DNA from 3 places in the Serratia sp. HNCC26DJ206 genome. Region 1 is predicted to be linked to each of the others. Evidence: riboswitches for the same ligand, from Rfam matches in the RefSeq annotation. Region 1 holds a riboswitch; each other region holds the start of a gene.
The links. A riboswitch is a leader RNA that binds a small molecule or an ion and turns the genes downstream of it on or off. The one in region 1 is predicted to bind thiamine pyrophosphate.
Positions count from the first base shown of each region.

Region 2: linked by a shared signal. The riboswitch ahead of thiM (hydroxyethylthiazole kinase) and the one ahead of thiB (thiamine ABC transporter substrate binding subunit) in region 1 are both predicted to bind thiamine pyrophosphate.
Region 3: linked by a shared signal. The riboswitch ahead of thiC (phosphomethylpyrimidine synthase ThiC) and the one ahead of thiB (thiamine ABC transporter substrate binding subunit) in region 1 are both predicted to bind thiamine pyrophosphate.

Region 1 covers NZ_JBXUGP010000007.1:155,705-159,378, reverse strand. Annotated here, with positions in the region: gene thiP (thiamine/thiamine pyrophosphate ABC transporter permease ThiP) at 1-1,076, opposite strand, end outside; gene thiB (thiamine ABC transporter substrate binding subunit) at 1,052-2,038, opposite strand; TPP riboswitch at 2,145-2,273, opposite strand; gene sgrR (HTH-type transcriptional regulator SgrR) at 2,311-3,674, opposite strand, start outside.
Region 2 covers NZ_JBXUGP010000002.1:98,031-101,704, forward strand. Annotated here, with positions in the region: gene AC2A1E_RS01880 (LolA family protein) at 1-351, opposite strand, end outside; partial or broken gene AC2A1E_RS01885 (Fic family protein) at 657-1,366, shown strand; gene yiaA (inner membrane protein YiaA) at 1,436-1,885, opposite strand; TPP riboswitch at 2,327-2,421, shown strand; gene thiM (hydroxyethylthiazole kinase) at 2,458-3,252, shown strand; gene thiD (bifunctional hydroxymethylpyrimidine kinase/phosphomethylpyrimidine kinase) at 3,249-3,674, shown strand, end outside.
Region 3 covers NZ_JBXUGP010000039.1:23,222-26,895, reverse strand. Annotated here, with positions in the region: gene nudC (NAD(+) diphosphatase) at 1-612, opposite strand, end outside; gene rsd (sigma D regulator) at 713-1,228, shown strand; TPP riboswitch at 1,345-1,468, shown strand; gene thiC (phosphomethylpyrimidine synthase ThiC) at 1,583-3,526, shown strand; gene thiE (thiamine phosphate synthase) at 3,519-3,674, shown strand, end outside.

The sequences.
Region 1 (3,674 bases):
AGTTCGCGGCTGCTCCACAGCAGCATCATAGTTAGCACCACGCATAGCAGACCGGCACCGAGTGCGATACGCAGCGACGTCAACAGCGCCTGCCACAGTAGCGGCTGTTGCAGCACGCTGATCAGGCGGTGATTGGTTCCGTCGATAATCACCGCCAACAGCGGCGGTAACAGCAATAACAGGGCGGCGCTAATCAGCAGCGTATCGCCGATGCGCCGTCCGCGGCTGTCTTCTGGGTTGCGCCAGCTTTGAGCATGGGTATGGCCGACCGGCAGCGCCTGGTTCAAGCGTTGGCTGAGCACCACCAACCCAAGGCAGCAGGTCAGTTGGATCAGCGCCAGCAGCGCGGCGCGGCTGAGATCGTAGTCGTAACTCAATGCCTGATAGATCGCCAACTCAATGGTGGTGGCCTGTGGCCCACCGCCCAGCGACAGCACGGTGGCAAAACTGGCGAAACACAGCATAAAAATCAATGCGCCGCTGGGCAGGATCTGGCGGCGCAGCGCGGGCCATTCCACAAAGCGGAACTGCTGCCAGCCATTCATCCCCAGTTGTGCCGCCAGTTGGCGCTGTTCCGTGGGGATATTTTCCAGCGCCTGCAACAGTAAACGGCTGGCCAGCGGCAGATTAAAGAACAGATGTGCCAGCAGGATGCCCTGTAGGCCATAGGGCGAGAAACTGTAATGGATCCCTAGCCAACCGCACACCACCGCCAGCCAGCCTTGCTTGCCGTACACGCTCAGGATGCCGAAAACCGCCACCAGCACCGGCAAGACCAGCGTCATGGCGCATAGGCGCAGCAGTAGGTTGCGGCCAGGGAAGCGCCGCCGATAGAGCGCACGAGCCAGCGGGATGGCGGGAAGTACCGAGATCAGGGCCGACAGCAGCGCCTGCCAGAAGGTAAAGCGCACCACGTGCCACAGATAGCTGTCTTGCCATAAGCTACGCCAGTCGCTGCTGGGTGCGTGTCGCCATAAGGAGCCCATCGCCAGCAGTGCGATCAGCCCGATCAGGCCAGCGGCCATCAGCCCCGGCCATAGCCAACGCGGGATCAGTGGCTGACGGCGGTTTGCCATGCCCGTACCCAGTCACCACGCTGTTTTGCCACTTCTTCTGCACTGAATTGCAATGCGGTTTGCGGCACGGTCATCTGTTCAAAACCCGCAGGCAGCGTGGTTTCAATCACCGGGTACATCCAGTTGCCGGTAGGAATGGTGTTCTGGAAGGCTGGCGTAACCATAAACTGCATAAAGCGCTCTGCCAGCTCCGGGTTTTTGCTGGCCTTCAGTTTAGCGGCCACTTCGACTTGCAGGTAATGGCCTTCGCTGAAGTTGGCGGCTGCGTAGCTGTCTTTTTTCTCTTCAATCAGATGGTAAGCCGGGGAGGTGGTATAGCTCAGCACCAGATCGCCTTCGCCTTTCAGGAACAGGCCATAGGCTTCGCTCCAGCCTTTGGTGACGGTAACGGTTTTTTTCGCCAGTTGCTGCCAGGCTTCCGGTGCTTTGTCGCCATACACTTTCTGCATCCACAGCAGCAGGCCGAGCCCCGGCGTGCTGGTGCGCGGATCCTGATAGATGATTTTCCAGGGTTGATCGCTGCTCACCAGCTCTTGCAGGCTTTTCGGCGGGTTTTTCAGTTTGTCTTTGTTGTAAACAAAGGCGAAGTAGCCGTAATCGTAAGGGATGAAGGTGTTGTCCTGCCAGCCACCTGGCACGGTGAGCTTGCCGGTATCAACCTGGCTCTCGGCGAACAGGCCGGTTTGTTTTGCCGCTTGCAGCAGATTGTTGTCCAACCCCAGCACGATATCGGCAGCGCTGTTGTTGCCCTCCATCCGCACGCGGTTGAGCAGTGAAACGCCGTCTTCCAGCGCCACAAATTTCAATTCGCAGTCACAATCGGCCTCGAAGGCTTTTTTAATTGCTGGGCCAGGGCCCCAGTCGGCGGCGAAAGAATCGTAGGTGTAAACCGTCAGCGTAGGCTTGGCCAGCACGGGGGCCGCAGCCAACAGCAATAGGTAAGGCAGGTATTTTTTGACCACTTTGCACTCCTGAAATTTAAGGGGGCAAAGGACTCTGAGGGCGTGAATCCCCATCATCTTTCAAGCCGCAGCGTTGTTAGCTGCAACTTGAAATCTATTGGGGATAAGCGACGCGGTACTCAAATCCCTCCGCCGGTATTGACCGGATCAGGTTCGACGGGTGTACTCTCAGCGGAAAAAAACGTGCTGCGTTTTCATGCAGCGCTCGTTGTTTTCCGCACCCCGTTGAGACGGCGCTATTGTAGAGATTAACGGGCAGTGGTGAAAGAGACTTATGTTTCCGGCGGGGCGAACCAGGCCGATTTAAAATCGAACCACCCAAGGGTATTCATGCGTACCCCGCGCATGCTGCGTTGGCCGTGCAGTTGCAACCAGTGATGGAACAGCGGGTGCAACTGATGGCTGCTGACCAAGCGTTGGCAGAACTCCGCCAGCGGCAAGCGGTTATCGCGCCACAAAGCCGCATCCTCGGCGATATCTTCGCTCAAACAGTGCTGGATTAACGGCGTTTCATACAGCGTGGCAAACAGGGAAAACTCCAGCGGCAGCGTGAAGTTGGCGCTGCCAAGCCATAAATCGCTGTTCGCCTCGCCCTTATGCCAGTCATCGTAGTTGATGATTTGTACGTTAAGCTTGATTCCGTGTTGCGCCAGTAAGGCGGTGATGGCCTGCTGGATGGCGTGGAATTCCGAGTGCTCGCTGTAGAAAGTTAACGTCAGTTCGGTTAGCCCCGCAGGTTTGGGTTGCTGCCCCAATGCGCGGTTATGTAACCAGCGTGGCAGAATGCCGTAGGCCGGTGCCCAATAGCGTTGATATACCGATCCTGCGTGGCTCAGCAGGGCGATCGGGTTGATCAGTTCACTCAGCCAACTGCGGATTTCAGGATTGGCCGCCAGCGTTGAGCGCTGGTCAAACAGCAGGAAATAACAGCCTTCTTCAAGGCGGCTTTCCAACTCATTTTTACCCGTTTCATCCCCCTGCAACTGCACGCCTGAATGCACCAGTTCTTCGGTGACTTCTGGCAGCACCCAGATGTTGACTTCATCAATCAGCGCGCGATAGCCAAAGTAATCATCGAAGGCATGGATCTTCATCTGGCTGCGATGATTGTGCACCACGCTGTAAGGACCGGTGCCGACGGGATGGCGGGCGAAATCCGGCAGGCTCTGCCATTCGCGCGGCAGGATCATGGCATGCACACTGCCCAGCAGCCAGGGCAGCCAGTAGTCCGGGCTGTGCAGATGGACGTCGATCACATAGGGCGTGGGGGAAGTGACTTTATCGATATGGGAAAACAGAGGCTGCGGGATCAGCCGGTTCAGGGAATGGATCACGTCTTCCATCTCTAGCTCGCGGCCATGGTGGAAACGAATCGCCGGGCGCAGATAAAAACGCCAGTGCAAAGGCGTTACTGTCTGCCAGTGGTGGGAAAGATCGGACTCGATTTCCCCATTTTCCTCATTTATGCGCGTTAAACCGTTAAAAATCTGCCGCGCCAGATGGGTTTCTGAACGGCGTAGCGCCGAGCCGGGCAGCAGGTTGTAAAGCTGGCGATAGTAGAGCACGCGCAGGATATGTTTGCCTTGGCGAAAGCTGCGCCCCAGTTGGGAAAGCAGCATCTGGCGCACGGCATTTT
Region 2 (3,674 bases), on a different contig from region 1:
ATGTAGACCGAATGGCCATAGGCGAACCGTGCCGCTACTTGGGTTATAAACCAGAACCGCACCCGGATGAGGCTCAGTAAAATCCATCCGCACATAGCCGGGCTTGCGATAGCTGTATCGAATCACATTATTTTCACCCAGGGCCGATTGGGAAACGATCTTAACCTGATAGGATTCAAGCTGCTCAAAATGTTGCTGGGCAAGAACAATAGGGTCTGTGCTGTTTGCGCTGAACAGCGAAGAGGGGGCAACATCCGTAGCACTAGCAGCATAGGCCGCGGTGCTTGGTATCAATACGGTCACGAGTAACAATATTGAGTTGATTAATTTGCTGATAGTTTTCACCTTCATTGTGTGAACTGACCAGAAAGGATAATTTCCTCATATTTATAATTAAATGTAGGACTGGTTACAGGTAATAAGCAAGAGGGTTGGTTGCTTTTAATTATTTGATTTATTTTATGAAAGTATCGAATGAAGGGTTTAACTGCCGCATATTTGAGTGGTAGTGAATAAAAATACCTCATTAAATAGGTTGAAGCTAAGTGAAACCAGTCAACTGCTTGATATTTAGTACTCAACACACCATGATTTGCGTAGTGTGAGGGCTGGCAAGGTGATTCTGGGCCTGTTTTTTTGATAATGAGGGGAGCACGATGGCAGGTTATCAACCGCCTTATACCATAACACCAAACATTCTGAATCAGGTGGTTGAGGTGGGGGAGCTATTAGGCCGTTGGGCTGCGCAGGCTGAACAATCTTCCCCTTTGCTACGTAAAGAGAACCGTATCCGCACTATCCAGGCATCATTGGCTATTGAGCACAACAGTCTGTCTACCGAACAGGTTACTGCGATCATGGATGGTAAACGGGTATTGGCGCCGGCAAAAGATATTCAGGAAGTTCGTAACGCGATCCTTGCCTATGAAAAATTGCCTGACTGGCAGAGCCATCGGTTTGATGACTTACTGGCAGCACATCGTTTACTGATGGTTGGCCTAGTGGATGCGCCAGGTCAGTTGCGCAGTGGTAATGTTGGCGTGTATCGGGAAAAGCAGCTGATTCATATGGCTCCGCCAGCCAATCAATTGCCGCGTTTAGTCAGCGATCTGCTGACATGGTTACAGCACACTGATATCCACCCGTTGATTGCCAGTTCCATATTCCATTACGAATTTGAATTCATCCATCCGCAGAACGCATCTTAGCTGCTGTCACCGCTAATCCTTCCATGACTATTGTGCAACTTGCTGGTGAGTTGAAGGTAAGTAGCCGTACGATCGAGCGCACTATCAAGGTATTACAGGAGGAAAAACGATTAGCAAGAGTTGGGTCGACTAAGAGCGGTTACTGGCAGGTTGTTTAAACTTATTATATGGTAAAGATGATATTTATATGGGGTAATAATCAGGGGGTTAACCCCCTGAGCAATACATTATTCTACCGTTACATCTTTATCTACGCTGTATTCAGCTTCGCTGCCGTAGTTTTTGGCCGCATCGCGGGTATTTTTCTGCACCGCAATGGCGCCAAACAGGCTAAGAAAGAAGGAGACACCGTAGAAACCTTTCTCACTTAATAATAATTTGGCATTCCACAAACCGATGCATAACAGGCCTACGGCAATCGCAAAAGCCACCCAGCAAGTAATACTATAAATATGAGTCACTGGAATGCCATCTTGCTGATCGCGGACCGTCTTTTGAATGGTTATGGCGGTAAACAGGCCCAATATCAATACGGCGAAATAATAGCCTTTTTCATTCAATTGCATTTCCGCATTCCACAGGCCCAGCAGAAACACGCCAAAACCGCCGAGGAGTGCTGCCCAAGAGGCGAGAACGAAAGCAAACGAGGTGGTGTTTTGTTGTGGTACAGAACTCATTATATGTATCCCTAAATAACAAGACGAACTCCCTGCTCCTAAGCCAGTACAACGGCAGCTTATGAGGTCGGGAGCAATCTACCCGATCTCTGTTTATTAATGCAATAGAATAAGCTTCAGATAATGAGTATGTCTGATCGTTCCTGTTGGGGATCATATCGACATTAATTTTTAAGTATTAATCGCGCTAATTTTTCGGCTGCCTTGTCAAGTTTCAATTTGAGTTGTGATGCATAATCAGCACAAAACATAAAGAATGACGTCATGTTTAATATGGAAAATGCATGCATTATTTTTTGAAATTTATCCTGCAAATATATTCCCTGTCATTAAGCTAAATAGGCTCAACCTGGAGTCTTCCCTAAAATGGGTTTACAGCCCCAGGTTTGGCGATTATCCTGATCGACGTTGGCGAGACAGCCAACAAAAATTTAATGATTTTTCAATGACTCGGGGTGCCGATGTAATCGGCTGAGAATTTACCCGTATTACCTGATCTGGATAATACCAGCGTAGGGAAGTCTCGGTATCTCAACCGGTACCCGCCTTCTTGAACGCCGGTTGGGAGCAATATGTTGACTCGACCTGATGTGTTACCCGGCAACCGTGCCGCGGCCTGTTTTCACCAATTTAAACGCCATCTCCCGTTGATTCATTGCCTGACTAACGAAGTGGTACAGGAATTGACCGCCAATGTTCTGCTGGCCCTAGGGGCTTCTCCGGCGATGGTGGTCGAGCCTGCCGAGGCCGCACAGTTCAGCCGTGTGGCGGATGCGTTGCTGATCAATATCGGTACGCTGCACAGCGCGCGGGCCGAGTCGATGTTGGCCGCTATCGAGGCTGCCAATCACGCAGGCAAGCCTTGGGCGTTGGATCCGGTTGCGGTGGGCGGTTTGACTTATCGCACTGATTTTGCTCAGCGTTTACTGATGCTACAGCCTGCGGCGATCCGCGGTAACGCGTCGGAGATTATGGCGCTGAGCGGTCTACGGGCTAGCGGCCGTGGCGTCGACAGCAATGACGACTCACTGGCAGCGTTACCGGCAGCGCGTGAACTGGCCCAGAGTAGCGGTGCGATTGTGGCGGTGAGCGGGGTGGTGGATTACATCACCGACGGCGAGCGTGACTGGGCCGTGACCGGTGGCGATATCCTGATGACGCGGGTGGTGGGCACCGGCTGCGCGCTGTCTGCGGTAGTGGCTGCCTTTTGCAGCCTGCCGGGCGAGCGGTTGGATAACGTAGCCACCGCTTGCCGGGTGATGTCGCTATGCGGTGAACGTGCGGTGGCACGCTGTAGCGGCCCCGGCAGCTTTACCCCGGCATTTCTCGATGCGCTTTATCAACTGACCTCAGAGGATCTGCAATGAAACGTATTAATGCTCTAACCATTGCGGGCACCGATCCGAGCGGTGGCGCGGGGATCCAGGCCGATCTGAAAGCTTTTTCGGCGCTGGGGGCCTATGGTACCAGCGTGATCACCGCCTTGGTGGCGCAAAACACCCGTGGGGTGCAGTCGGTATATCACATCGATCCAGCCTTTGTGGCTGCCCAGCTTGATTCCGTACTCAGCGATGTGCGGATCGACAGCGCCAAGATCGGCATGCTAGCCAATGCGGAGATCGTCACTGCGGTGGCGGAACGTCTGCGGCACTATCAACTGCCTTATGTGGTGCTCGATACGGTGATGCTTGCCAAAAGCGGCGATCCGCTGCTGGCACCAGAGGCTGTGGAGTCTATCCGCCGTGAATTATTGCCGTTGGTTTCTCTTATCACGCCAAATTTGCCGGAA
Region 3 (3,674 bases), on a different contig from region 1:
AAAGGCCATCATCAGCGAATGTGGGAACGGCCAGGGTTGAGATGTCACATAACGCAGGTTGGTGATAGCGATATTGCTTTCTTCCATCACCTCACGTGCTACCGCCTGCTCCAGCGTTTCCCCCACCTCCACAAACCCGGCCAACACGGTATGGATGCCGCCGCGGTGGCGCACGTGCTGTGCCAGCAGGATCTCATCATTACGGCGGATGGCGACGATCACGCAAGGCGCAATTTGCGGGTAATAGCGTTCACGGCAGTGATTGCACAGGCAGGCGCTTTCGGTGCGGCTGAGCACCATTTCATGGCCGCAATAGCCACAAAACTTATGTGAGCGGTAAAAGTTGGCCAGTTGCACACCACGCCCGGCCAGTTGGAACAGGCCGCGATCGAGATCGATCAATTGTCGCACAGAGCCCATCTCTCTCGGCATCGGCTGGCATACCAGCCATACCGGTACCCCTTCCCATTCACCAATCTGGCGAGCCTGTAGGCCCAACAGTGAATATGACGCCGCTGAACCCAACGGCAACTCACCTTTCGGCAGCCAAATTTTGCTTTCATGGCTGACGATCCACCAGCCATTTTCGTTACCCGTTAATGCAAGTTCCATATGTTGTTGCACAACCTCTGCTTCACTGGCAATCTAGGAATTGTTCTTTGTTAGATTTTAATAAATTACTGTTTTCTTTCTATTACTCACGGAGTCAAACATGCTCAATAAGTTGGAAAACCTGACTCAACGCGTTGGTGGCAGTAATGAATTAGTTGATCAATGGCTACAGGCACGCAAGCAATTACTGGTCGCCTATTGCACCTTGGTAGGCATCAAACCGAACAAAGAAAAGCATACGCCGCTGAATGAAAAAGCGCTGGAGAACTTTTGCCAGAATCTGGTGGATTATCTCTCTGACGGGCATTTTCACATCTATGGCGAAATTATCAAGCAGGTGGAAGGCTCAGCCAGCCCCAAAATGGCGCTGACCACTAAGTTCTACCCGAAGCTACAGGCCAATACCGAAACGATCATGGCGTTCCACGATCGCTATACCGAAGTGGATATCGATCAGGACGTCTGTCTGGAATTTCATCAGGCACTGTCAGATATCGGCGAAGCCTTGGCGTCACGCTTTGCCCTAGAGGATCACCTGATTCAACTGGCTGCAGAAACCTTACAGCAAGCTCAGCCAGGAGCTTCCAACGCCGATTCGCTGGAAAACCGCGCCTGATCCCATCAATAAACGTTGGCCCACGGACGGGCTGAGTCACCTCGCACCGCCCACAACACCTCAGCATGAAAGATCACGGGTAGGCTTGTAGTTTTTATTCACCCTCCTATACTGGACGCTTCTTGTCGGAGTGCCTAGCGCTGATCTGTTTAACAAATTAGCCAGGCTGAGACCGTTAATTCGGGATCCGCGGAACCTGATCGGGTTAAGACCCGCGAAGGGAACAAGAGTAATCTATCGCCGAACACAGCTTACCCGATCCAGGATCTCGCTGCTTTCTTGGCCAACACCATTACTCCCTCCGAGCTCCAGACAAGCAATTTTCCAAACATCACCCACTGATAGGAATTTGCTATGTCTACGATGAAACAGCCCCGTGCCCGCAAACAGCAGCGCGACGAAGCGCAGCAGTTTATCGATGCCTTACAAGGCGTGACTTTCCCCAACTCTCACCGTATCTATCTGCAAGGTTCACGCAGCGACATCCGTGTTCCGATGCGTGAAATCCAGCTTAGCCCAACGCTTACCGGCGGCAACAAAGATAACCCGCAGTATGAACAGAATGAGGCGATCCCGGTGTATGACACTGCGGGCCCTTACGGCGATCCGCACGCCACACTGGATGTCCATCGCGGCCTGGAAAAACTGCGGGCAGGCTGGATTGAAGAGCGTGCCGATACTGCAACATTGAGTGGCGTCAGTTCCGGCTTTACCCAACAACGACTGGCGGACGAAGGGCTGGATCATCTGCGTTTCGAACACTTACCGTTGCCACGCAAGGCCTTACCCGGCAAATGTGTCACCCAGTTGCACTATGCTCGCGCCGGTATCGTTACGCCAGAGATGGAGTTTATTGCCATCCGCGAAAATATGGGCCGTGAGCGCATTCGTGGCGAGGTGTTACGCCAGCAGCACCCAGGCCAGAACTGGGGTGCCAATCTGCCGGAAAACATCACGCCGGAATTTGTGCGCCAGGAAGTGGCCGCTGGCCGCGCCATCATCCCTGCCAACATCAACCACCCGGAATCCGAGCCGATGATCATTGGCCGTAATTTCCTGGTGAAGGTGAATGCCAATATCGGCAATTCGGCGGTCACTTCGTCGATCGAAGAAGAAGTCGAAAAGCTGGTGTGGTCTACCCGTTGGGGTGCGGATACCGTGATGGATCTCTCCACCGGCCGCTACATCCACGAAACCCGTGAATGGATCCTGCGTAACAGCCCGGTGCCGATTGGCACCGTGCCGATCTATCAGGCACTGGAAAAAGTGAATGGCGTGGCGGAGAATCTGACCTGGGAAATGTTCCGCGATACTCTGCTGGAACAGGCGGAACAGGGCGTGGACTACTTCACCATCCACGCGGGCGTACTGCTGCGCTATGTGCCAATGACCGCCAAACGCCTGACCGGCATTGTGTCACGCGGGGGTTCGATCATGGCGAAGTGGTGCCTGTCGCACCATCAGGAAAACTTCCTCTATCAGCACTTCCGTGAAATCTGCGAAATCTGCGCCGCTTACGACGTTGCCCTGTCGCTCGGCGACGGCCTGCGCCCAGGCTCAATTCAGGATGCCAACGACGAAGCCCAGTTTGCCGAACTGCACACGTTGGGTGAACTGACCAAAGTCGCCTGGGAATATGATGTGCAGGTGATGATCGAAGGCCCAGGCCACGTGCCGATGCAGATGATCCGCCGTAACATGACCGAAGAGTTGGAGCATTGCCACGGAGCACCGTTCTATACCCTTGGCCCATTGACCACCGATATTGCTCCAGGCTACGACCACTTCACCTCGGGGATTGGCGCCGCCATGATCGGCTGGTTCGGCTGCGCAATGCTGTGCTACGTCACGCCAAAAGAGCACCTCGGCCTGCCAAACAAGGAAGACGTGAAGCAAGGGCTGATCACCTACAAGATCGCGGCCCACGCTGCCGATCTGGCGAAGGGCCATCCGGGTGCGCAGATCCGTGATAACGCCATGTCCAAAGCGCGTTTCGAATTCCGTTGGGAAGATCAGTTCAATCTGGCGTTAGATCCAGACACTGCCCGCGCTTACCACGACGAAACCCTGCCGCAGGAGTCCGGCAAGATCGCGCACTTCTGCTCCATGTGCGGGCCGAAATTCTGCTCAATGAAAATCTCGCAGGAAGTGCGCGATTACGCTGCCGCACAAGAAGCCGCCAAACCGGTCGAAGTCCAGCTTTCCGGCATGGAGAAAATGTCCGCCGAATTCCGCTCACGCGGCAGCGAACTGTACCACAGCGCATCTAACCTACAGGAAGAGGTGAACAATGACTGAAATCACCACGCCCTTTCCTGCCACCCCGCACAAACTGGGGCTTTACCCGGTGGTCGACAGCGTTGAATGGATTGCCCGCCTGCTGGATGCAGGCGTAACCACCATTCAGTTGCGCATCAAAGATCTGCCGGACGAACAGGTTGAAACC